3 regions of the Bradyrhizobium sp. USDA 4473 genome follow, and region 1 is predicted to be linked to each of the others. Evidence: riboswitches for the same ligand, from Rfam matches in the RefSeq annotation. Region 1 holds a riboswitch; each other region holds the start of a gene.
What was found. Region 1 has a riboswitch for cobalamin ahead of ACVW17_RS05220 (TonB-dependent receptor). Riboswitches for the same ligand answer to the same signal wherever they lie in the genome.
Positions count from the first base shown of each region.

Region 1 (7,514 bases):
CTGCCCAGGATTGCCAGGCATCGCGCGAAAAGCGGCTGAGGCCGAGGATCTGGTCCGGGTCGGCGAGCGACAGCACGAGCTGGTCGCTGCAGACATTCATCGAGACGATGCGCGGGCCGGCGGCGGACGCGGCACCAAGCGACGTGATCCATGCCGCCGCGGCCAAGGCTGCGAGACGCCACGCGCACATCAGACGTCCGCCCATGGCACGATGACCGCCTCGCGCCGGAATTCAGCGCGGTAGGCGCTGACGCGGAATACGCTGGCGAGGACTGCTTCCGACAGTGCCTCATCAGGCGCGCCCTGCGCCGCCAGCCGCCCCTCCGACAGCACCAGCACATGATCGGCGAAGCGCGCGGCGAGGCCGAGGTCATGCGTCACGACGATCACCAGCACGCCGGTGTCGGCGACGTTGCGCAGCTTCTGCATCACGTCGATCTGATGGCGCGGATCGAGCGAGGCGGTCGGCTCGTCGGCGAGGATCACCGGCGCCTCGACCGCGAGCACCCGGGCCAGCGCGACACGGCTGCGCTCGCCGCCGGACAGCTCGGTGACGCGGCGATCGCGGAACTCGGTGACATCGACGGCCTGCATCGCCCGCAGCACCGCCTCCATATCCCCGGGCGACAGCCGCGCCGGATCGGTCGCGCCATGCGGATAGCGGCCGAGCGCCACGATATCGCGTGCCGGCAGCGGCCAGTGCACCATGTGCCCCTGCGGCAGATACGCAAAACGTTTCGCACGCTCGCGCAGCGGCAATGACGCCAGAGCCTCGCCGCCAATCCTGATCTCGCCGTCAGACGGGATCAGGCCAGCCAGCGCGCGCAACAGCGTGGTCTTGCCGGCGCCATTCGGTCCGACCAGCGCGACCAGGTGACCGGCCGCGAGCGACAGCGAGACATCGTGCAGCACCTTGCGGCTGCCGAGCGAGGCGTTGAGCGCTGTGGCGGAGAGCAGCGTCATGCCACGCCTCCGCCGAGCGCGCGGCGCTCGCGCATGATGAGGTAAAGAAAGAACGGCACGCCGATGATCGAGGTCAGCACGCCGACCTTGATGTCCGAGGTCGAGGGGATGATGCGCACCGCGATATCTGCGGCAAGCAGCAGCGCCGAGCCGGTCAGCGCGCTCGGTACCAGCAGCCGTGCCGGATCATGACCGATCACCGGGCGCATCAGATGCGGCGCGACGAGGCCGATGAAGCCGATCGTGCCGGTCACCGCGACCGCGCCGCCGACGCCGAGCGCGACGCCCGTGATGACGAAGAGCCGCAGCCGCCCGACATCGACGCCGAGACTCCGCGCCGCCTCCTCGCCGAGCGTCAGCACACGAAAGGCGCTCGCCTGGCTGAGCAGGATGGCCGCGCCGGCGACGATAAAGGGCAGCGCCAGCGCCACATGCTCGAAGCTGCGGTCCTCCAGCGAGCCGAGCAGCCAGAACGCGATCTCCAGCACCACGAACGGATTGCTGGAGAGGTTCATCACCAGCGCGGTCGCGGCACCCGCAAAGCTCGAGATCGCAAGCCCCGCGAGGATCAGGATCAGCAGCCCGGCATTGCGACCGGCGATCGCGAGCAATGCGAACACCGAGCCGAACGCGGCGATAATCGCCACCGCCGGCAGCGCGTAGTACCGCACATCGGCGAGGCCGAGCGCGATCACCAGCACCGCGCCGAATGCCGCCGATTGCGGCGCGCCGAACAGCGACGGCGAAGCCAGCGGATTGCGCAGCAGGCCTTGCAGCGCCGCGCCCGACAGCCCGAGAATGCCGCCGATCGCGAATGCCAGGATGGTGCGCGGCAGCCGGATCTCGCGCACAATGACCTGCGCGACGTCGCTGCCGCCCCCGAACAGCGCCTCGATCACCGCGAGCGGCGACAGCCGCACCGGCCCGATGCCGAGCGAGAGCACGCACAGCAGAACCACGAGCGCGAATAGCGCCGCGGTGGCACTCCACCGCCGCCGCGCCGCGATCTCGGCCGCCAAGGCAAAATCCTGCACGCTCATCTCATCCATGCTCTTACAGCGATCGCCGTGGCAGACAAGCGACACCCGACAAAAACCGTGGCCGGGCGGCCATTGCCCGACTTCCGCCGGATTGACTTTGCTGCCCGGCCGAACCCTAGATGACCATGACGGTTCTTTCATGAGATGAAAAGGGAATGCGGTACGGGGAAACTTCCCCAACGCCGCGGCTGCCCCCGCAACTGTATGCGGTGAATCCTTCGTCACAGGCCACTGGGAATCTCGGTCCTGGGAAGGCGACGAAGGGTAACGACCCGCGAGCCAGGAGACCTGCCGTCAGCCGTGGTCACACGCGAGGATGCCGGTCGGGGAGTACAGGCATGAGCTTCACCTGATGCTGCAAGCACATGGTGAGACTGCTTCGCGGTGACGTGCCACTGACGTTACCGAGGTCTCGCCTATGTTTTCCTTCCCACCCGATCGGCGCCGCGCGCTTCTGCTCGCGTCGACGATCATCTTGCCGACGATCGTCCTTTCAACGGCGCGGGCGCAGCAGGCGCCCGCTCCCGATCAGCTGCCCGCAATCGAAGTCAGCCGATCCGGCGACCAGAACGTTACCCGCGCCAAACCGCCCGCTGACGAGACCCCGGCCCCACGCCGCCCGGCGCCGGGCACCACGCAGAGCAGCAACGCGGGCAGCGGCGCCGGATCGAACTCGGCTGGAGCCGGCTCGGCCACGGGGACCGGCGGCAGCAGCGGCGGCCGCCAGTTTGCCGGGGTCGTCGGCTCCTCCTCGACCGTGATCACCGCCGACGACATCGCGCATTCGCCGTCGCAGTCGCTGCCGGAAATCCTGGCGCAGGTGCCGGGCGTGCAGCTGCAATCGCTCTATGGCGGGCCGAACGGCGCCAAGACCTCGGTTGACCTGCGTGGCTTCGGCGCATTCGCGACCGACAACACCCTGTTCCTGCTCAACGGCCGCCGCCTCAACGACGTCGACAAAGCCGGCTTCGATCTCACCACGATTCCGCTCGATTCGATCGAACGGATCGAGATCGTCAGCGGCAACAGCGGCGCGGTGCTCTATGGCGACAACGCGGTCGGCGGCGTGGTCAACATCATCACCAAGGCCGGCGCCGGTGGTCCACCAGCCACGATGCGCGCCGAGGCCGGAGTTGGCTCGTTCAACACCCGGATGGCCGCGGTCTCCGCGGCTCTCAATTCAGGACCGTGGTCGACCTCGTTCTATGGCAGCGGCATCAAATCCGACGGCTACCGCGTCAACAATGCGCTCGACCAGCGCAACGCCGTCGGCAACGTCAACTACACCACACCGGATCTCACCGCCTTCGTCACCGTCACCGGCAGCGACCAGAAGCTCGGCCTGCCCGGCGGACGGCTGGTCGATCCGTCGATCGGCGTCAACGAGTTGCTGACTGATCGTCGCGGTGCGGCGACGCCGTTCGACTATGCGAACCAGCAGACCGCGAGCGTCACCACCGGCTTCACCAGAACGCTGGTGAACGGCGTCGACCTGATCGTCGACGGCGGCTGGCGGCAGCGCGAGACGCAGAGCGGCTTCTTCGGCACCGTGCCGACCATCAGCTTCGCCTCGACCTACAATGACGCCGCGCTGCAGACCTGGTCTCTGACGCCGCGGCTCAGCGTCAAGAATGTCATGCTGGGCATGCCATCCACGATCCTGACCGGCATCGACTATTACGATTCGACCTTCCGTGAGGCACGCGGCGCCTATCAGGGCGTCGATCCCACCCACGTCTACAACATCGAGCAGCAGAGCGTGGCCGGCTATTGGCAGCACACGTTCGGCTTGCTGCCGACCACCGACTTCTCCTACGGCGCGCGGGTGCAGAACACCCACGTCTCGGCGCGCGATCGCTACGATCCGAATGCGCCGTTCGCTTTCGACACGCAGGCGGCACCGCTCGACAGCAACGAGACACAGTACGCCTTGCATGTCGGTGTCGAGCATCGCTTCACCGACACCTTCTCGGCGTTCGGTCGCGCCGCGCGCGCCTTCCGCACGCCCGATGTCGACGAGCGCGTCGCATCGGGGCCGGCCTTCGATCCGCTGACATTCGCCCCGATTCCGCAGAATTTTCAGCTCAAGACCCAGACCTCGCAGGACGTCGAGGGCGGCTTCCGGGTCAAGACCGCTCGCTTCCAGATCCAGACCAGCGTCTATCTGATGGATCTCGAGAACGAGATCCATTTCAATCCGGTGCTGTTCTACAATGTTAACCTCGATCCCACCCGCCGCTACGGCTCCGAGACCAGTGCTTCGCTGAAGATCAGCGACACCGTCACCCTGCGCGGCGGCATGGCGATCACCCGCGCGGTATTTCGCGAAGGCATATGGGCCGGCAACGACGTGCCGCTGGTGTCGCGCAGCACCGGCAATCTCGGCGTAACCTGGAACATCTGGCAGAACTATCTGGTGTTCGATGCCACCGCGCGGGCCTGGAGCTCGCGCATCATGGACAACGACCAGGCCAACACCCAAAGCAAAATCCCCGGCAACGCCACTGCCGATATCAAGCTGAGCGGACAAGTCGACCGCTTGTTCTGGTCGCTGAGCGTCAACAACCTGTTCAACGCGCTGTACTACGACTACGCCATCGCGAGCTCGTTCACGGAAGGCCGCTTCTCGGCCTATCCGCTGCCCGGCCGCACCTACATGGTCAAGGCCGGCGCGACGTTTTGAGAGCATGATCCGGAAAAAGTGGGGACCGGTTTTCCGAAAAGATCATGCTTAAACAAGAGAGGGTGTGGCGGGATGTGACCCCGTCACGTCGTCTGCTCACATGACGAGCGCTCGCAAACTGGAGTAGAATTGCCGCAGCTGATTTGACCCGTACAGGGGAAACGCATGGCCAAGGCCGGAAAGACGAGTAAGGGCGGCGCCAAGATCAACGAGAAGACCGACGACAAGGTTAAGGTGCCTCCGCCGCCTGCATCAAAGCAGGACGACGAGTATTACGAGGATGGCGACATCGCCACGCCGAAGCTCGACCGCTACGGCAATGATGACGAGCCGTTGTGAGGGATAAGCGATATATGTCGTCGTCGTCCGGCGAAAGCCGGGACCCAACCACAGGATTGAATTGTTGAAGCGCGCTGTTGTCCCAGCACGTCGTAACAATCACCGCTGGTGGTTATGGGTCCCGGGTCGCGCTTCGCTTGCCCGGGACGACGTGGGATGGAGCTAACCGAAATCCTCGCTCTCGATCTTTGCAATACTCCCGCGATCGAGCAGATGCGCGCCGAAGCCGCCGCGCGCCAGCGATGAGGCGATCGGCGGCGAGGCCAGCAGCAGCGCGGTGGTCATCGCCAGCGGCACGGCGCTGAGCCAATCGAGCCGCACCGGCGTCAATTCCTCGGTGCTTGCCCGGTAGAGGCCTCCGCCCGCGGCGATGCGGCCGCACTCCCGGATCAGGTCGCGCCGCGTGCCGTCGCGCGATGCGCTGCCGAGCAGCGCCTGCATGGCCAGATGCGTCCGCACCCCGGCGCGGCTCTCGGCCAGCGGCGTCGGCGCTTCATCGAGAGAGACGCGCAGCAGCAGGTCGACCAGATCGGTGCCCGACCGGTACGCATTCACAGGCTCGACCAGCCGCGGATTGCAATCGATCAACAGCGGCGTCGCGCTGTCGAGCGGCATGATGACGTCGACCGAGAGCGCGCCATGCCAGCCGAGATGCGCACCGATGGTCTCGAGCGCGGCGCGGATTGCCGGCCGGCTCACGCTCTCCTTGATCGCCTCGCCGCCGCCGACACCGGCCGCGATCTGCCGGTAAGCGTGGAAGCCGATCAGCGTACCGCCCGAGAAGACCGACTGCGCCTTCTCGACCGTGCCGGTGATGAGATCCTGCGCCAGCACCTCGCCGGCAAAGTCGCCGGCGGAGTCGAGATCGTAGAGCGCGCGGTTGAGATCACCGGTGTCGCGCACGAACCAGATGCCACGGCTCGCCGTGCCGACCGACGTCTTGACCACGGAGGGAAACCGCAGGCCGTCGCGCAGCTCGTCGGCCGAGTTCACAATGCGGGTCGGCGGCTGCGGCAGGCCGAGCTGATCGAGCAGGCGGCTGAAGCCGGCCTTGCTGTGCACGGCGCGATAGCTGGTGAAGTCCGGCAGCGCGAGACCGGTATGCGACGTCAGCCGCGGCGCGGCGCGGGCGAACAGAAAACCCTGTTCATGGGTCGGCAGCAGCACGTCGAAATGCTGCGACGTCAACAGGCGCTCGACGAAGCCGAGATAACCGGCCGGATCCGACCGCAGCGGCGGACAATGGTGATATTTGCGGACAAAGCGGGAATAGCGCGCCAGGCACCAGCGCGAGGGATCGCAGACCTCGACATGATGGCCGGCCAGCCCCAGGATCGTGATCGCCTCGCGGCCGGAGGTGCTGGAGCCCTCCGACACCAGCACGCGGAGCGGTTTTTTGGTGTCGATCATGGCCGATCATCACCGCGCCGCTGCACTTTGTCGCCGCCTTTAATGCCGCATGTGTCGATCCGGCACGCCTGCGCCGGGGGCAGCTATGCGCCCGCGTTCATGGACAATTAGCGGCCAGCCTCTATTTTCGGCTGGCCCTGCCGGGCTTTGGAAAAAGTGGGTTGTCACTGATATGGTCGACATTCTGGCCGCACCGCAGCAAGCGAAAGCCGACAGCACGCTGCGCACGCTGACCGGGATCTCGGTCGCCCATTGGGTCAGCCATTTCCACATCTTCGTGCTGCCGATGCTGTTCCCGTTCCTGAAGCAGCAGCTCGGCGTCGGCTATGTCGAACTCGGCCTGGCGCTGACGGTGTTCGCGGTGGTCTCGGGCCTGACCCAGGCGCCGATCGGCTATCTCGCCGACCATATCGGCGCGCGCAAGATCCTGCTCATCGGATTGACGGTCGGCGGCTGTGCGCTGATCGGGCTCGGCCTGCATCTCAGCTACAGCTCGCTGATCGTTTGCGCGGTGCTGCTCGGGCTTGCCAACAGCGTCTACCATCCGGCCGACTACGCCATCCTCTCGGCCCACATGGACGAGGCGCGGATGGGCCGCGCCTTCTCGATCCACACCTTTGCCGGCTTCCTCGGCGGCGCAGTGGCGCCCGCGATCATGGCGGCCCTGGTCGCCTCGATGGGCGGTCTCGGCGCGCTGATCGTCGCCGGCGCGGTCGGCCCGCTGGTGGCGCTGTTCCTGATCGTGCTCGGCATTCCCGATGCCGGCGCCAACAAGAACAAGTCAAAGGACGATGCGGCGCCGAAAGCCAGCGTGATCACGCCGGCACTGCTGGTGCTGACCGCGTTCTTCACGCTGCTCAGCCTGTCGACCTCGGGCATCAACAATTTCGGCGTGGTCGCACTGATGGGCGGCTACGGCGCATCGTTCTCAACCGCCAACATCGCGCTGACCGCGTTCCTCGGCGCCAGCGCGGCGGGCGTGCTCGCCGGCGGCTATCTCGCCGACTGGACCAATCGCCACAGCCAGCTCGCCGCGGCCTGCTTCGCGGTCAATGCCGTGCTGGTGCTGCTGATCGCGC
Region 1 covers NZ_JBSSGE010000001.1:1,110,147-1,117,660, forward strand. The annotation lists gene ACVW17_RS05205 (ABC transporter substrate-binding protein) at 1-100, opposite strand, end outside; gene ACVW17_RS05210 (ABC transporter ATP-binding protein) at 190-963, opposite strand; gene ACVW17_RS05215 (FecCD family ABC transporter permease) at 960-2,003, opposite strand; cobalamin riboswitch at 2,116-2,313, shown strand; gene ACVW17_RS05220 (TonB-dependent receptor) at 2,422-4,686, shown strand; gene ACVW17_RS05225 (hypothetical protein) at 4,852-5,025, shown strand; gene ACVW17_RS05230 (hypothetical protein) at 5,188-6,435, opposite strand; gene ACVW17_RS05235 (MFS transporter) at 6,608-7,514, shown strand, end outside.

Region 2 (7,514 bases), 2.5 Mb from region 1:
CCGCGCAGGCGTCGGCCGGATCAATTTCGACCTGCTCTATGGGCTGCCCCTGCAAACGGTCGCTTCGTGCCTGGACACCGTCGCCAAATGCCTCGAGCTTCATCCGGACCGGTTTTCGGCCTTTGGATACGCGCACGTTCCTTCGTTCAAGAGACATCAGCGCAAGATCGATGCGTCCACCCTGCCCGACAGCGTCACGCGCCACCTCCAGTCCGAAACGATCGCGGAAGCTTTGGTCGATGCTGGATACGTTCGGGTGGGCGTCGATCACTTCGCCTTGCCGAACGACAATCTCGCCCAGGCGAGGCAGGAAGGCAGGCTGAGGCGCAACTTCCAGGGCTATACCGACGATTGCGCCGACGTCCTGATTGGTCTGGGAGCCAGCGCCATCGGCCGTATGCAACAGGGGTTTGCCGCGAACGCTGTCTCGACAAAGGACTACCTTGCTCGCATCGCCATGGATCAGCTCGCCGTCGCAAAGGGCTATTTGCTGACCGATGACGATCGCTTCCACGCCGAGCTCATCGAGCGAATCATGTGCGACCTGGCAGTCGATCTTTCCGAGACATCCCGTCGTTACGGCCGGGATCCGAGATTGGCCGTCGTCGATCATTCTCGTCTCGGCAGCCTTATCGCTGACGGCGTCGTGGCGATCGATGATGGCCGGCTCACTGTAGCCCGTGGCGCAGAGTTCCTGGCCCGGAGCGTCGCATCAGTCTTCGACGCTCACCTGCTTCGGTCCGGGGCTACACATAGTCAGGCGGTCTAGCGACCAAGCGGAACCCAGCGTTTCATATCCGAGCTCGGCATCCCCGCAACCGGTGCATGCTTTGGGTGGCGACCAATCGCACCGCTGAAGAACGCGTCGGTTGGTTATCCCGTTCGCCGCCCCGCTGCTGAGCCGCTCATTGGAACGGTCAGATGATGTTTTTTCCGTCGGCAGTATAGTGGCGTTGATCCAGCCCAGCGTTTTCCGGCAGAAACCCGTACCAACGTGCGCGCCTGATGCCGGGCCATGTTAGGGCGGCACTCCGCCCGACGTTGCCCAACCCCGTGCCGCGTTGCGAACGTACACATCGACGACAAACCTTGGTGTAGAATTTTAATCCCGGCCAATATCGACGGCATACCACGGCATAATTGAGCTCCGCTGAGCTTGTGCTTTAACTGGGGTCAGATTCCGGCGGATGTCCTCGCCGTGATCGAACCATCGGCTGGCTTCCCTCCGCCGACGAACGTCGGTGCGATGCATAGCAGCGTCGCTCCTCCCGGACGCACTTCGCCCGGCCGCTAAAGGCGGCCGGGCGTTTTTTCCTTTCCCAAGGCCCCTCACGATTACCGAGCGCGCAAGGCCCCAAAAGCGATCGGTTTCTCGACGAGAGACACCGGGCCGAGGATCAACGGTCGAAGGGAGCGGATCCAGCGCGCAGTTCGCGCGCGGCAGCGACCATGTTGGCCAGTGCTGGGCGGATCTCCTCCCATTTCCGCGTCTTCAGGCCACAGTCCGGATTGACCCAGAGCTGCGAGTCCTGCAGCCGCTTTCGGGCCAAAGCCATGAGTTCCGTCATCTCGCTCGTCTCGGGCACGCGTGGAGAATGGATGTCGTACACGCCCGGCCCGATTTGATTTGGATATTTGTAGTTCCGAAACGCGTCGAGCAATTCCATCTTCGAGCGCGAGGTCTCGATCGAGATGACATCGGCGTCCATTGCGGCAATCGCATCGATGATGTCGTTGAACTCCGAGTAGCACATATGGGTATGAATCTGGGTTTGATCGGCGACGCCCGATGAGCAGATGCGGAAGCAATCCCCGGTCCACTCGAGATAAACCGCCCACTCCGATCGACGCGGTGGCAATCCTTCGCGCAGCGCTGCTTCGTCGATCTGGATCATGGTCGCACCAGCATTCTCGAGATCGCTGACTTCGTCTCGGATCGCGAGCGCAATTTGACGGCAGGCCTCGCTTCTCGGAATATCATCCCGAACAAACGACCAATTCAAAATTGTTACCGGTCCGGTCAACATCGCCTTCATCGGCTTGTTGGTTAGCGATTGCGCGTAGCTCCACCAGTCCACGGTGATCGGCTTCGGCCGCGAGACGTCGCCAAACAGGATCGGTGGCCGGACGCAGCGCGATCCATAGGATTGTACCCAGCCGTTTTTGGTAAACGCGAAGCCGGCGAGTTGCTCGCCGAAGTACTGCACCATGTCATTGCGCTCAAACTCGCCGTGCACGAGGACGTCCAGACCAATGTCCTCCTGCCAACGTACGGCACGCGCAGTCTCTTCCTTGAGGAACGTGTCGTATTGCCCGTCGCTCATGGAGCCTCTCGCGTGCGCCGCGCGGGCACTGCGGACCTCTGCGGTCTGCGGAAACGAGCCGATCGTTGTGGTAGGAAACGCCGGTAGTTTGAAGCGCTCGCGTTGGATCTCGGCACGCCTGACAAATGGACTGGCGCGCCGTCGCGCGGTCTGATTGATCGCACTCATCCGGGCGGCGACATTGGCGTCACGGATCTTCGGCGAAGTTCCGCGGCGGATGGTGACGCGCTCCGATTCCGCGAGAGCGTCGGCGACATTCAGATCGCCTGCGAGTGCCCGTGCCAACGTCGCAAGCTCGCGAATCTTCTGAACCGAGAACGCAACGCAGCTCTTGACGTCGGAAGCAAGCTCCGTTTCGAGCTCAACATCGACCGGCACGTGAAGCAGCGAACAGGATGGGGCGATCTGTACGCGATCCCTGCCGAGTTTCGCAATGGCGGGATCGAGCCGCTGGCGCAGCGCCGATAAATTCGTCCGCCACACATTGCGGCCGTCGATCACGCCGAGTGAGATAACGAGATCACTTCGCCCGGCAGCAATGATCTGGTCCAATAACTCTGCCGCCCGAACCAGATCGACGTGCAGGCCAGCAACAGGTAGGCGCAAGGCCGTGTGAAGATTTTCGCCAAGGCCACCGAAATAGCTGGCGACCATAATCTTGATGGCCGGCCCCTCCTTGACGAGCCGGTCATAGGCATGCAGCAAAGATTTTCTTGTCCCCTCATCGAGATCAAGGACCATGCAGGGCTCGTCAAACTGGACCCAATTCGCCCCGCGTCGGGCCAATTCCTGCAGAACCTCGATATAGACCGGTACCAGGTCATCCAGTAGTGCCAGTGGCTGGAACGCGGGATCAGCACTCTTGCCTAGCTTCAAGAAGGTGACCGGGCCGATCAGGACAGGGCGGGTTTGAAAGCCAAGGGCCTTGGCTTCCTCATACTCCTCGATAGGCTTGCGAGAGGAGAGCCTGAAAGTCTGCCCCCGATGAAATTCCGGGACCATGTAGTGGTAGTTGGTATCGAACCACTTGGTCATCTCCTGCGCGGGTGCGCCATAGCCGCGAGGTCGGTGACCGCAACTCGCATCCTGGCTGTCGCTTTGAGAACCGCGTGCCATGGCGAAATACGTCTTGAGGGAAGCAGGCTCGACTTTCGAGGCATAGACGTCCGGGATGGCGCCGACCATGACACTGGTGTCGAGCACCTGGTCGTATAGCGAGAAATCGTTCGACGGAATGATGGTGACACCGAGGGATTTCTGGCGCGCCCAGTTCGCCGCGCGCAGGCCGGCTGCGTCCTCGAGCAACTGCTGTTCGTTGATTCTTCCGGCCCAATAGCTTTCGAGCGCGAGTTTGAGCTCGCGTCTTGGACCGATGCGCGGCGTTCCGAGCGTGGCAACCGGAAGTGAGAGAAGAGACATACCGTTAACCCCATGTTGGGGGCAAAGGCCATGGCGGACGCAGGCAGGAGACGTCACGCGAGCGACGGCTGCTTGGCGTACCACCGGGACACCCCGCCCGTGGACGAACATATTGTCGGGGCAGGTCTCCTGGCTCGCGGATCATCGCCACTGTCCGGTCTTCCCGAAGCCGCGCGGGCTTCAGTGACTCTGTTGGACAGCGGCTCGCCGCTTACAGTTGCGGGGGCAGCGCCGGCATCACCGGCTTCCCTCTTAGCTCCGGATCAAGCCGAACCGGAGAACCTCGACGACTTCGATTATCGGAAAGACAACTCCGCAGTCAACCTGTCAAAGTGATGCTGTTGACGATACACGGCCACTCTTGATCGCGACGTTGAAGCCACTCTCCAAGCATGGATATCGGGATGACCATCTCCGAGGCGCGTTCGCGTCGGACCGCGTGTCAGATCGTGCAAGAGACGCATGCGGCCTTCGCGATGAAGGTCACGGTGCCGGGACAGGCCGCTCTTCACGCGATCCAGCTTTCGAAGCGCTCATCTAGCACGCTTCGATGCGCCCCCGGTTCTCCACCAACGACCAAGGATCAGCGTGAACAGGCACAATATGCGCAAAATCGGCAGCATACTGAGCGAGCATGTTGATCTACCACCAATCCTGGTAGGCGCCATGCGGATGCTTTTGGCGATACTGCGCAAAGCAAGCATAGTGACTCACCAACGAAAAGAGTAGCCCGTAATGAAAATGGCTGTTTGGAGTGCCCTCGGCGTTTTTGCTGCTGCCGTCTTTACGGTCGGCCTGTTCGGCTGGATAGCAAAGACATTTATGAACCCGGCCGTCAGGCAGATGCTCTCGAGAATGTTGAGCAGCTCAAGCCGAAGCTAGCCCGACCTGAGACTTCCCTTCTTATCCGGTCGATACGACTGCATGGAAGTGCAACTCCCCAATGTTGACTACGACGACGACCACATAGGCGCCCGCTAACGTGTCCTACGCGAGCGACGAATTTCATATCGCTTCGCCTGCGTGACTTTTGAACTTCCTTAGCGCCGATTCCAAATCGCTCGCCGCTGACGAGCGGCTTCGCCGCACTTTCCATCTCCGCAGCAGCGACAACGACCTCCGACCACATGGTTCGATGGCGGCAATCCTGCACCCAACTGTCGTCAGGCTTCCGGCAGCAAGGTTTCCCAACTGCGTTGCTCGAAGATGCAGTGCGTGACAGGAATCAGCCATTAAAGTCGAAAGTCGCCGCGAACAGGCTTAATGGCAACATAAATGAGGTAAGCAGGTCGGGAAGTCGACACAGGCGGCACAAATCTGGTGCCAATTTCCTGGCACGAAGAATGCAAGTCTTCGCTCGCCCAGGCTTCTCCTCCTGGGCAGGTCCAGCATCGCAAGTTGAAGCTTTGGCTGACCACTGAGGTTAGCGGCGCGTGACATCGAGGGACGCGCCTGCTCGCGCGGGACATCAGCAGGTGCTCGCGTCACGTTGCCGCTAACTTCCAACGATCTCGCAGGCACGTTGAAGATTGTCCTCTTTGGAATTGACGCGTGGACGAGAACCAGATGGGCCGGCAGCAATGAAGGGAATGGCTGGAACGCGCGTACTCTGGTTTTGTTTCGCTCGATCGCTGATTTGCCTGGCCGGGCTGGCAGCGACGAACAACAATGTTCGTGCCAACGACAGCGCTCTCGTCGAAAGGGTCAAGTCAACGTGGCGAGCGCAAGACGGCGAGACCATAGAACAAATCATCTCCAAGGTCTCGAAGGTGGCTCACTTCGTCCCTCGCTCGTGGGGAGTAGCCGAAGGGATTGACCGAACAGAGTATGTGTACTTTTCCTGGACCAAGCACCAAGACAACAAATCAGACGAACAGTACGCAATCACTTGGACGATCGCGACCGACGGAACGATCAGACTTGCGTCGCCATATGCAAAGCCGATTGAATTGGGTTGGCGCGCCTTTGCCCTCTCGTTGATTGCCAGTGAAGTCACTGATGGCGAAAGGGACGCAAATCTTCGCTTTCTGCACGATCCTGTTAACTTTAACTTCGTGACGACCGCACGAGGCAAGCTCGGCATTCTTCTGCGGCGCGGCCGCTGCGATATCATTGAGCCCGTTGTGGTGGATTACGTGGCGAAATCGAATGACAAGCCGACAGCGAAGGGTGATCTGTGGCGCGTTTTGCTTTTGGTGAACTGTAAGATTCCCGGCCCCCGCTATTTTACCCACAACGGCGTCATCACTTTCGAGAAGCGCGAAGAACAGGATTGGCAGCCGCAATCTTTCCTTGCCAAGCGTATCGCGGCCTTTCCTCCAGGCTCCTGGTTCGATCGGATCGAGCCAAATGAACGAGAAACAAGAGAGAAGGCGCGAAGGGCCTCAGTCAATGATCGCACGGAGCAAGATCGCGACGCACGCCCTTGGCGCTGAGCAGCTCCGAGCAGCAGCCAAAGCACACGCACTCGGAAGCGTTGACCTGTGCTGATCTGTCTTTGCAACAGACCGGCAGCCTCTCTCGCATCTCGTCACAGGACAAAGGCAGGCAGCACCGTTGCTAGCGGCCCAATCCGCTAGAGAATCGATACCATGACCAGGCGACGACGTGCCAGCTTACGAGAGCCGGCTTGGTCCGGCCCGCACACGTGCGGTGAGCGGACGCAATCTGTGGCGCGGCCATCTCTAAATCCCATGTTGCAGGGGAATTCGCCGGGGCCTCCTGATCAGGCGTGCGCGTAGCGCATCGCCTCAACGCAAAATGGCACCCGCAGGAGCGTGAGCATAGCGACGCCGAAGGCGGCACGCGGGACCGAGTGCAGCGACGAGACCGGTTAAATGGGTACCCGGGAACGGGGCAGTGATAGCGACGCCGTCATTCTTCATGGCGGCGGGCCCCTTTCCCGAGTACCCCCGGCGAGGAGCTCCGCAGCCATCCGCGATGGATGGACCACAGAATGGAGACGGAAGATCTAGATTTCCTCATGTGCATTCGTCTGCGCGTCATAAATCCTGATCTGAAGCATGGGAAAGCGCTTCTTTAATTCTTCTCCACCCGCGCGGGCACCATCTCTCGTGGTAAATTCGGCTTTGAGTCTGCCGTCCACTTCAAGCCCGTAACAAGAGACCGGCAATTCACGGCTGGCTGCAACCATTTCGTTCCTATTGCGCAGTGAGGTGCTTGAGAACGATGCGTACGTGAGTCGCCCAAACTGCACCAGAGCAGGCTGCCTGAGTGCGATGACGCATGTTGTGGATCGATGCCTCGCACTGGCTGCGCCTGGGATGGGAATTCGTCCAGACAGGCGGCGCATTCAAGCCATCGGCTCGACATAGCTGCCCTCCCAGCCTGGGCCACGCGCACCTCGTGCTGAGCTTCGTGGTATCTGCCCTTCCGAATATTCGGGCAATTCAACGCAAGACCGTTGCGCACAAGCAATTCAGCAAGATCCCGCCCGCGACCGAAAAAGTCGTGGCCGTTCCCGCGGCCTGCTGGGCGGCGAGAGAGGGACATCCACCCACGTACATCTTCGTCTCGATCTGGATCTGCTTCGGCAACATGTCTGTTGAAGCTCGCGAGCTTTTCGATTGAGAAGGTAGGCGGCTGGCCGCCGGAATCGGATGCGATCCGTCTCTTTGGGCGGGATGCCTAGATAGCGCGGAGACGTCTGGGACAAATCGGCGCCATCGGGATCGATCCTTCCGGCGATGAGAAGCGGTGGCCCGAAGCGCTCCAATCCGATCGGCCACAGCGCCTCTCGGGGCCGCGCTC
Region 2 covers NZ_JBSSGE010000001.1:3,623,842-3,631,355, reverse strand. The annotation lists gene hemN (oxygen-independent coproporphyrinogen III oxidase) at 1-769, shown strand, start outside; gene metE (5-methyltetrahydropteroyltriglutamate--homocysteine S-methyltransferase) at 1,398-3,743, opposite strand; cobalamin riboswitch at 3,846-4,044, opposite strand; gene ACVW17_RS16820 (nodulate formation efficiency C protein) at 5,333-6,178, shown strand; gene ACVW17_RS16815 (hypothetical protein) at 6,715-6,897, opposite strand; gene ACVW17_RS16810 (hypothetical protein) at 6,990-7,334, shown strand.
Region 2: linked by a shared signal. The riboswitch ahead of metE (5-methyltetrahydropteroyltriglutamate--homocysteine S-methyltransferase) and the one ahead of ACVW17_RS05220 (TonB-dependent receptor) in region 1 are both predicted to bind cobalamin.

Region 3 (7,514 bases), 370 kb from region 1:
CAACCGGCGCCAGCCGATCACGATGCCGCTGATCGAGATGATCATGCCGACCGCCGACAACAGCCACACCACGACATCGCGCGCCGGCGAGATGCGCAGCAGCAACGGAAAATCCAGGCTGTGCAGCGCATTGAACAGCCAGCGATAGGAACGGCGGCTGTCGTCGCTGCGATCGAGGATTTCGGCGGTGATGGGGGAAACGTGCAGCCAGGTGCGGGCGGGATCGTCGAAGACGATGCGCAGCACGGGAAGCTCGCGCGCCTGGTGCAGCGTGTACCAATAGGCATCCGGCTCATCGAGCCGTCGCGCCGATATCATCACAGCGCCCGGCATGGCGTGGCGCGCTGCGGCGATGATCTCGTCCTGCGCGAGCGTCGCGGGCGCACCGGTCACGGGATCGGCGAGGCTCCGGCCGCCGTTGCCGTCACTGAGCAGCATCAGCCGGCGTCCGCCGATCCAGACGAAGCGCGCCTCCACCGCCGGTATTGACGGCGTCGACTGAAAGTCGGCCACGATGTCCGGCGCGTCGTGGCCGCTATAGTTCCTCGCGATCTCGCGGGTGATGCCGCGAGCGGAGAACGCGCCGCCGGGATTGAGCGACAGCCAGCCGCTGAACATCCAGGTCAGGACGAAGATGCCCCCGATCAGGCCGGCGACGTGATGCCAGGTCATCCAGCCGCGATAGGGCGAGACGGCGTCGTCGGCGTAGCGGCGCGTCAGCCGCAGGCGGAGGATGCCGATCCAGAAGCCGGTGACCGCGACCACAAGGCAGACGCCCGAGATCCACAGCACGACATCCCGCCACAGCGCCCCGTCCTTGCGCAGCACGGTCGGATAGATCCAATGCGGGATCGAGCCGAGCCAGTTCCAGACACGCTCCCGCCGCGTGGTGTCGAGCGCGATCTCGCCGCTGCGTGAGGAGACGTAGAGCTCGGTGCCATCGGGATCGCCAAGGCCGATCAGATAGAGCGGCCGCAGCGGATCGAAGCGTGCGGTGACCGACCATTGGTCGCGTGTCACCGTATCGAGCAATTGCGGCCGCACCGCATGCGGATGATGGCGAGCGACCGCGAGTGCCTGATCCGGCGAGACATGGTCGATGACAGCACCGTCGATCGCCGAGATCGTAACGGAGCCTCCCTTCCAGCCGGTCACGCGATAGACCGGAACATCGTCCATCATCGAGAGCCGGAGATCGCGGGGATAGCGCTCCATCCCCGCGATCGCCATCGCGCGATCGGGTGCGACTCGCACCTTGCCCCACGAAATGACCGGGAGCGCAGACAGCCGCTCGCTGTCGGTGAGGCGCGGAAACGCCACATACATCATGACGAGGCCGGAGATGAACCACATCGCGAACAGCAGACACGTCGCAATGCCGATCCAGCGATGGACGACATAGAGCCATCGCCGCGCTCGCCGGATCAGAGCGTTGCGCATGATCAGAACTTCACGTTGACGGACAGTTCGGCGGTGCGCGGCGTGCCCAGCAGCCATTGCCCGGTGCCGTTCGAGGTCGCCGCGTAGACCTTGTCGAACAGATTGTAGACGCGGAACGCGACCGTGGTGCGGTCATCAGGCTTCCATCTGATGCCGCCATTGACCACGTTGTAGCCCGGCCGCAATTGGCTGTTGGCGAGATCGGAGTACATCGCACCGACGATCTGCACGCCGCCATAGGCCGACCAGTTGGGCGCGAAATCCCATGTTAGCCAGACGTTCGACACCTGCTGCGGCACGTTGACCGGAACATTGCCGTTGTAGCTGACGATCTTGCCGCCGACCACCTGGCTGTTGTTGTCGTATCGGGCGCGCAGCAGCGCAAGGTTGGCGTCGACACGCCAGCCGTCGTTCAGCGCGAGTCCGATCGAGCCTTCGACGCCGCGGGATGATTGCTGGCCGATCTGCAATGCCAGGCCGGCGGTCGGATTGCTGGGATCAGGAATCGTCAGGCCGGTCTTGACGATCTCGTAAGCGGCCAGCGTCCACTCGCCGCGGCCGCCCCAGAACGACTGCTTGACGCCGATCTCGGCCTGCTTGCCGGTCGCGAGCTGGAACGTTTTCTGCGAGGTCGACAGCGAGATCAGGTTGCTGACCGGATCGACGCCGACCGCATACTGGCCATAGAATGCGAGGTTCTTGATCGGCTCGTACACCAGCCCGGTGCGCCAGCTGGTTCCCGACAGCGTGGTTTCAAAACTGTTCGCCGGCGTCTTGTAGTCGGTCCGATCGACCTCGGGCCGGTCGTACCGGACGCCTGTCACGAGCGACAATTGGTCGGTCAGCGACAGGCGATCCTCGGCGAACAGCGCATATTGATTGACGACCGCATTGAAGCCCGGCGTCGTCGCCGTCGTGGTCGCGAAGAACGACCCGGGATCGAACACGTAGGGATTGACCGACGACGCGCCGCCGTAGGGCGAGTTGTTGATGTGGGTGAAGTCGATCCGGTTGACGTCGAACCCGGCAACGACCTGGTTCGCGAGACCGAACACGCGACCGCTGAAGGTCGCATCCATCCGGTTACCGAACTGCTTCTGGTCATGGAAGATCTCGATATAGCTCGAACGATCGATCAGCCGGGTGTTCGGATTCCAGCTGTAGTTCTCGATGTCGCGCCAGTGCCGCTCGCTGGCCAGATAATACAGCGTGTTGTTGAGCTTGATGCCGTCGGCGACATCCCATTCGGTCCTGAACTGGGTCCAGCTGTCCTGGTAGCGGATCGCGCTGTCTGATGCGTTGTAATTCTTGAAGCGCAGCGCGTCCTGGATCGAACCGTTGATCAGCGGCGTGCCGAAATAGCGCGACGGGCTGCGGTCGCCGTAGTCCTCGGACAGCGTGAAGGCGAGATTGTCCGACGCCTGCACTCGGACGGCGGCGGAGACCACCGCATTCGAGGTCTTGTCGCGATCGACCCAGCCAGCCGACATGTTGCCGGTGGCGTTGATCCGGTACGACACATTGGGATTGATCGGACCGGTGCTGTCGACCGAGAGCCGCCGCGTCATGTTGCTGTCGAGCGAGACCTCGGCCTCGTTATACGATGTGTTGAGCGGCTTCTTCGGGATCACGTTGATGACGCCGCCGATCGCGCCTTCGCCGTACAGCACCGAGGCCGGACCGCGCAGCACCTCGATGCGCTGCGTCGACCAGGTATCGTAGGGGAACGTCAAGGTGCCGGAGCCGACATAGAAGCGCGTGCCGTCATACAAGGTCATCACCGAGTTGCTGCCGGCAAAGCCGCGGGTGCTGAACGACAGGCCGCCATTGCCGGGCGCCGGCGTTGCGATGAACCCGGCCGCGTTCTGGGTGACGGCATCGAGCACATTGTGCTGGCCGCGTTCGGCAATGGTCTGCGCCGTGACGATCTCGACGCTGGCCGGTGTCTGCAATGGCGTCAGGTTGAGGCGGCTGCCGGTGCTGCCTGGCGTGGTGGCGTTGAGCGTCGGTGGTGCCGTCCCCGATGTGCCCGACGCTGCAGCACGCGGTGGGCCGCCCGCTGCCGCTGATGCTGCGGGTCTCGCGCGCGGCCGCGACGACGCCGCCGGGTTCTGGCCTCGCGCCGCAGGCTTCGGCTTCGCTGAGGCCGAGGGCGAGACCTCGATCGGATCGAGGCTGGTGGTTGGAGCTGTCTGTGCCGAGCCTTCGGCCGGCAGCAGCAACGATGACAGGGAGCAGACGAGACCGAGGCGCCATTTGCGCGCAACGGGAGAGGACGGAGACATGAAAACGGCTCGCGGTAACGTGGCACGTCACCGCGAACACGGACTGGGGCCTTGCCGAAAAGGCAGTGCTCCGATCCCACCAGGACGCCCCCGCCCGATGTGCTCGCGTGTGACCACGACTGACGGCAGGTCTCCTGGCTCACGGGTCATCGCCTGTCGACGCCTTCCCGGGCGGATAGCCCAGTGGCAAATTTGACGAAAGGCTCGCCGTTTACAGTTGCGGGGACAGCTGCGGCATTGGGGTTACCCTCGCACCGCATTCCCTTTTGATCCCCGAAGGGAACCGTCGGCGAAAACGATAGGTGCAGTCGGCATGGCTGTCAATTCGATGCGATTGTCGCACGCATGCTTTCATGTCACGCGACGCATCCCTGCATCACCTCATCGATCTCCGCACGCGAGAGCGCGCCCATCTCGGCGATGAACACGATCCGCGTGCGTGGCACGCCGGGCGCCGGCACGCCGCCGGCAGCCAAGGTCGCGCGACCGCCGGCGAGCTGAAACACCGTCAGCCGTCCGGGCTGCTCGACCGTCTCGAACAAGCCCTTCGCGCGCGCCAGCTTCGGCGCCAGTTTGCCGATCGCCTGCTGCAGGCGCGGCAGCGATACCTGCCGCTCCGACGTCCAGCTCAGCGTCTCGAACCGGTCGGACACCGGCCGTCGCGGCGCGGTCTCGCGCGGCGCGGGCAGATGATCGAGATCCGCCGGAAACAGCAGCTCCGTCGGCACCTCGCCATGCACGGCATCGACGATCACCGCCGCCGGACGCACCACGCGCACGGCATCGCGAATCGCGGCGCACGCGGCTGCATCGGCCAGATCGACCTTGCTCAGCGCCACCATATCGGCGGCCCGCAGCTGCGCGCGCAGCAGCGCATCGTCCAGCGCGGCCACCGGCTGCGTGGCGTCGACCACGCACAGCACGGTCTCCAGCGGCGCCTCCTTCCAGATCACGGGATCCATCAGATTGCGCACGATGTCCGCGGGATCGGCGATTCCGCTGGTCTCGATCACGATGAACTCGGGACACGGATCACGCCGCAGCAAACTGGCGAGCGTGCGCAGCAGGTCGCCCTCCAGCGTGCAGCAGATGCAGCCATTGCTCAGGCTGACCACGCCGTCGCTGGCGCCCGCGATCAACTCGGCATCGATATTGATCGCGCCGAAATCATTCACCACGGCGGCGATGCGCCGTCCTTGCGCATGCGCCAGCAGATGGTTGACGACCGTGGTCTTGCCCGCCCCGAGAAAGCCCGCGACCAGCAGGATCGGGACCGCCACCTCAGCCTCCGGTGACGGGCCGGCGCACCGGCCGGCCGGGACGCGCCGCGACGTCGAGCACGCCATCATTGATCAGCGGCTGGCCGCTGACCACGAGATGGCGCACGCCTTCCGCCGGGCGATTCATCGCGGAGAAGGTCGCGCGGTCGCTCAGCGTCTCGTAGTCGAACACCACGACGTCGGCGTCGGCGCCGGCCTGCAGCCTGCCCTTGGCGCGCATCGCCGGCGTGCTCGCCGACAGGATCTCGGCCGGGATCAGCGCGCATTTGCGGATGCCCTCGAGCAGCGAGAGCTTCTTGCGCTCGCGCACCCATTCGCGGATGAAGCGGGTGAAGCAACCCGCCGAGCGCGGATGCGAGGTGGCATCGTCCGGCAGCGGCCAGGCGTCGCCGCCATAGGGACGGCCATCCGACAGCGTCCAGGGCATCGCGTCGGAGGCGATCGCGCCGCCCGGATACAGCACCGCCATGTCGAGCAAATCGCGATGATGCGAATTGTTCTCGATATCGAGCACATGCCACAGCACCAGCGCCGAGGGATCTGCGGCCTGCGCCGCCAGCAACTCCTCGCGGCTGCCGAAGCGGTGACCGTCAGTCACGCGCTGCACTGAGTCGTAGCCGAGACCGTTGCGCTCCTCGAATTTCGGATCGCTGAAGAAGGTCGCGGCCAGCACGGTCGAGCCGGTGCCATAGGGATAGGCTTCCACCGTGATCGGCAGGCCCTGCGCCTGCGCTTTCGCGATCAGCGCAACGCAGCGCTCAATGTCGGTCTTGCTCGACGAGTTGAAGTGGCAGATGTGCATATGCGCGCCGGTGGCGCCGGCATAGCCGATCAGGCGGATATAGGCCTCGGCCGCGCTCTCGGGGTCGATGCGAGACATGTAGGCGACGTGGGTGAAGGTCGGCACCGCATGATTGGCCGCGAGCTGGCACACCGCGGTCAATTCCTGCACGCCGGCGCCCGGCGCATAGGCGTTGAGGATGCCGATGCCGATGCCGCCCTCGTTCAATCCATTGGCGAGACGCTCGAGGATGCCGCCGACCTCGCCCTCGGTCGCGACGTTCTCGATCCAGCGCCGATCACGCATCGCGGCGCCGAACGATTCCAGCGAGCTTTCCGAATTCGAGCCGGTCATCGCGCCGATCCGCGCGAACGCCCAATTGGCGGCGGCGCCGTAGTTCAGCACCCGGCCCTTCTCGGCCTGGCGCTTGTACCAGGACGCCACCGGCAGCACGCCGGCCTCGAGGTCGAGCGTCGTCGTCACCCCGTCGAACGCCTGCATGCGATCGGCCGGAATGGTCTGGCCATGCGCGTGCAGGTCGATGAAGCCCGGCGCCACCACGAGTCCGGTCGCGTCGATCTGCCGCTCCGCGCCGCCGAGCCCGGTGCCCACCGCGGCGATCTTGCCGTCGACGACGGCGACATCGCCGATCGCGTCCATCCCGCTGGCCGGATCCACCACCCGGCCGCCGCTGATCACCAAACCACCCATCTCGCCACTCCCCGCATTCCGAAGCCGATCGGTCGCTTTCCGAGCACAGAGAAGCGCATCGCGCTGATCACAGCAACCGGGTCAGGGTTGTGGCGACATGCTCTGGCGGAATGTCCGCCGCGCCGCGCATATGGATCGCATCGGCGGCGCGCATAGGCGCCCCAATTCGCTCAGATCCCCTCGAATTGCAGCCGCGCCAGCCGCGCATAGAGGCCGCCCGCGGCGACCAACTCGGCGTGGGTGCCCTGCTCGACGATCTTGCCGTGGTCCATCACCAGGATGCGGTCGCAGGACAGCACGGTCGCGAGGCGATGCGCGATCACCAGCGTGGTGCGGTGGCGCATCAATTCCTCGAGCGCGGTCTGCACCAGCGTCTCGCTCTCGGCGTCGAGCGCCGAGGTCGCCTCATCAAGCAGCAGCAGCGGTGCGTCCCGCAGGATCGCGCGCGCGATCGCGATGCGCTGGCGCTGGCCGCCGGAGAGCGTCACGCCGCGCTCGCCGAGCTGGGCGTCGAAACCTTCAGGCAGCCGGCGCAGGAATTCGGTGGCGTGCGCAAGATCGGCGGCGCGCTCGACCTCGGCATCGGTGGCGTCGGGCCGGCCGAACCGGATGTTCTCGCGGGCGCTGGCCGCGAACACCACGGAATCCTGCGGCACCAGCGCGATCCGCGCCCGCACCTCGGCCGGATCGGCCTGCCGGATCGGCACGCCGTACGCCGTCGAGCGAGATGGTGCCGGATTTCGGATCGTAAAAGCGCAGCAGCAGATGGAACAGCGTGCTCTTGCCGGCGCCGGACGGGCCGACGATCGCGACCTTCTCGCCGGAGCGAACCGAAAGCGAGACGCCGTCGACCGCCAGCGCATTGGGCCGGGTCGGATAGGCGAAGCTGACATTGTCGAAGCCGACATCGCCGCGTGCCGGCTGCGGCAGCGCGCGCGGCGACGCGGGGCCTGCGATCTGCGGCTTGACGCGCAGGATCTCGAACAGCCGCTCGGCGGCGCCCGATGCAGCCGAGAC
Region 3 covers NZ_JBSSGE010000001.1:741,811-749,324, forward strand. The annotation lists gene ACVW17_RS03510 (PepSY domain-containing protein) at 1-1,440, opposite strand, end outside; gene ACVW17_RS03515 (TonB-dependent receptor) at 1,443-3,725, opposite strand; cobalamin riboswitch at 3,833-4,028, opposite strand; gene ACVW17_RS03520 (CobW family GTP-binding protein) at 4,082-5,005, opposite strand; gene ACVW17_RS03525 (amidohydrolase family protein) at 5,007-6,497, opposite strand; partial or broken gene ACVW17_RS03530 (ABC transporter ATP-binding protein/permease) at 6,668-7,514, opposite strand, start outside.
Region 3: linked by a shared signal. The riboswitch ahead of ACVW17_RS03515 (TonB-dependent receptor) and the one ahead of ACVW17_RS05220 (TonB-dependent receptor) in region 1 are both predicted to bind cobalamin.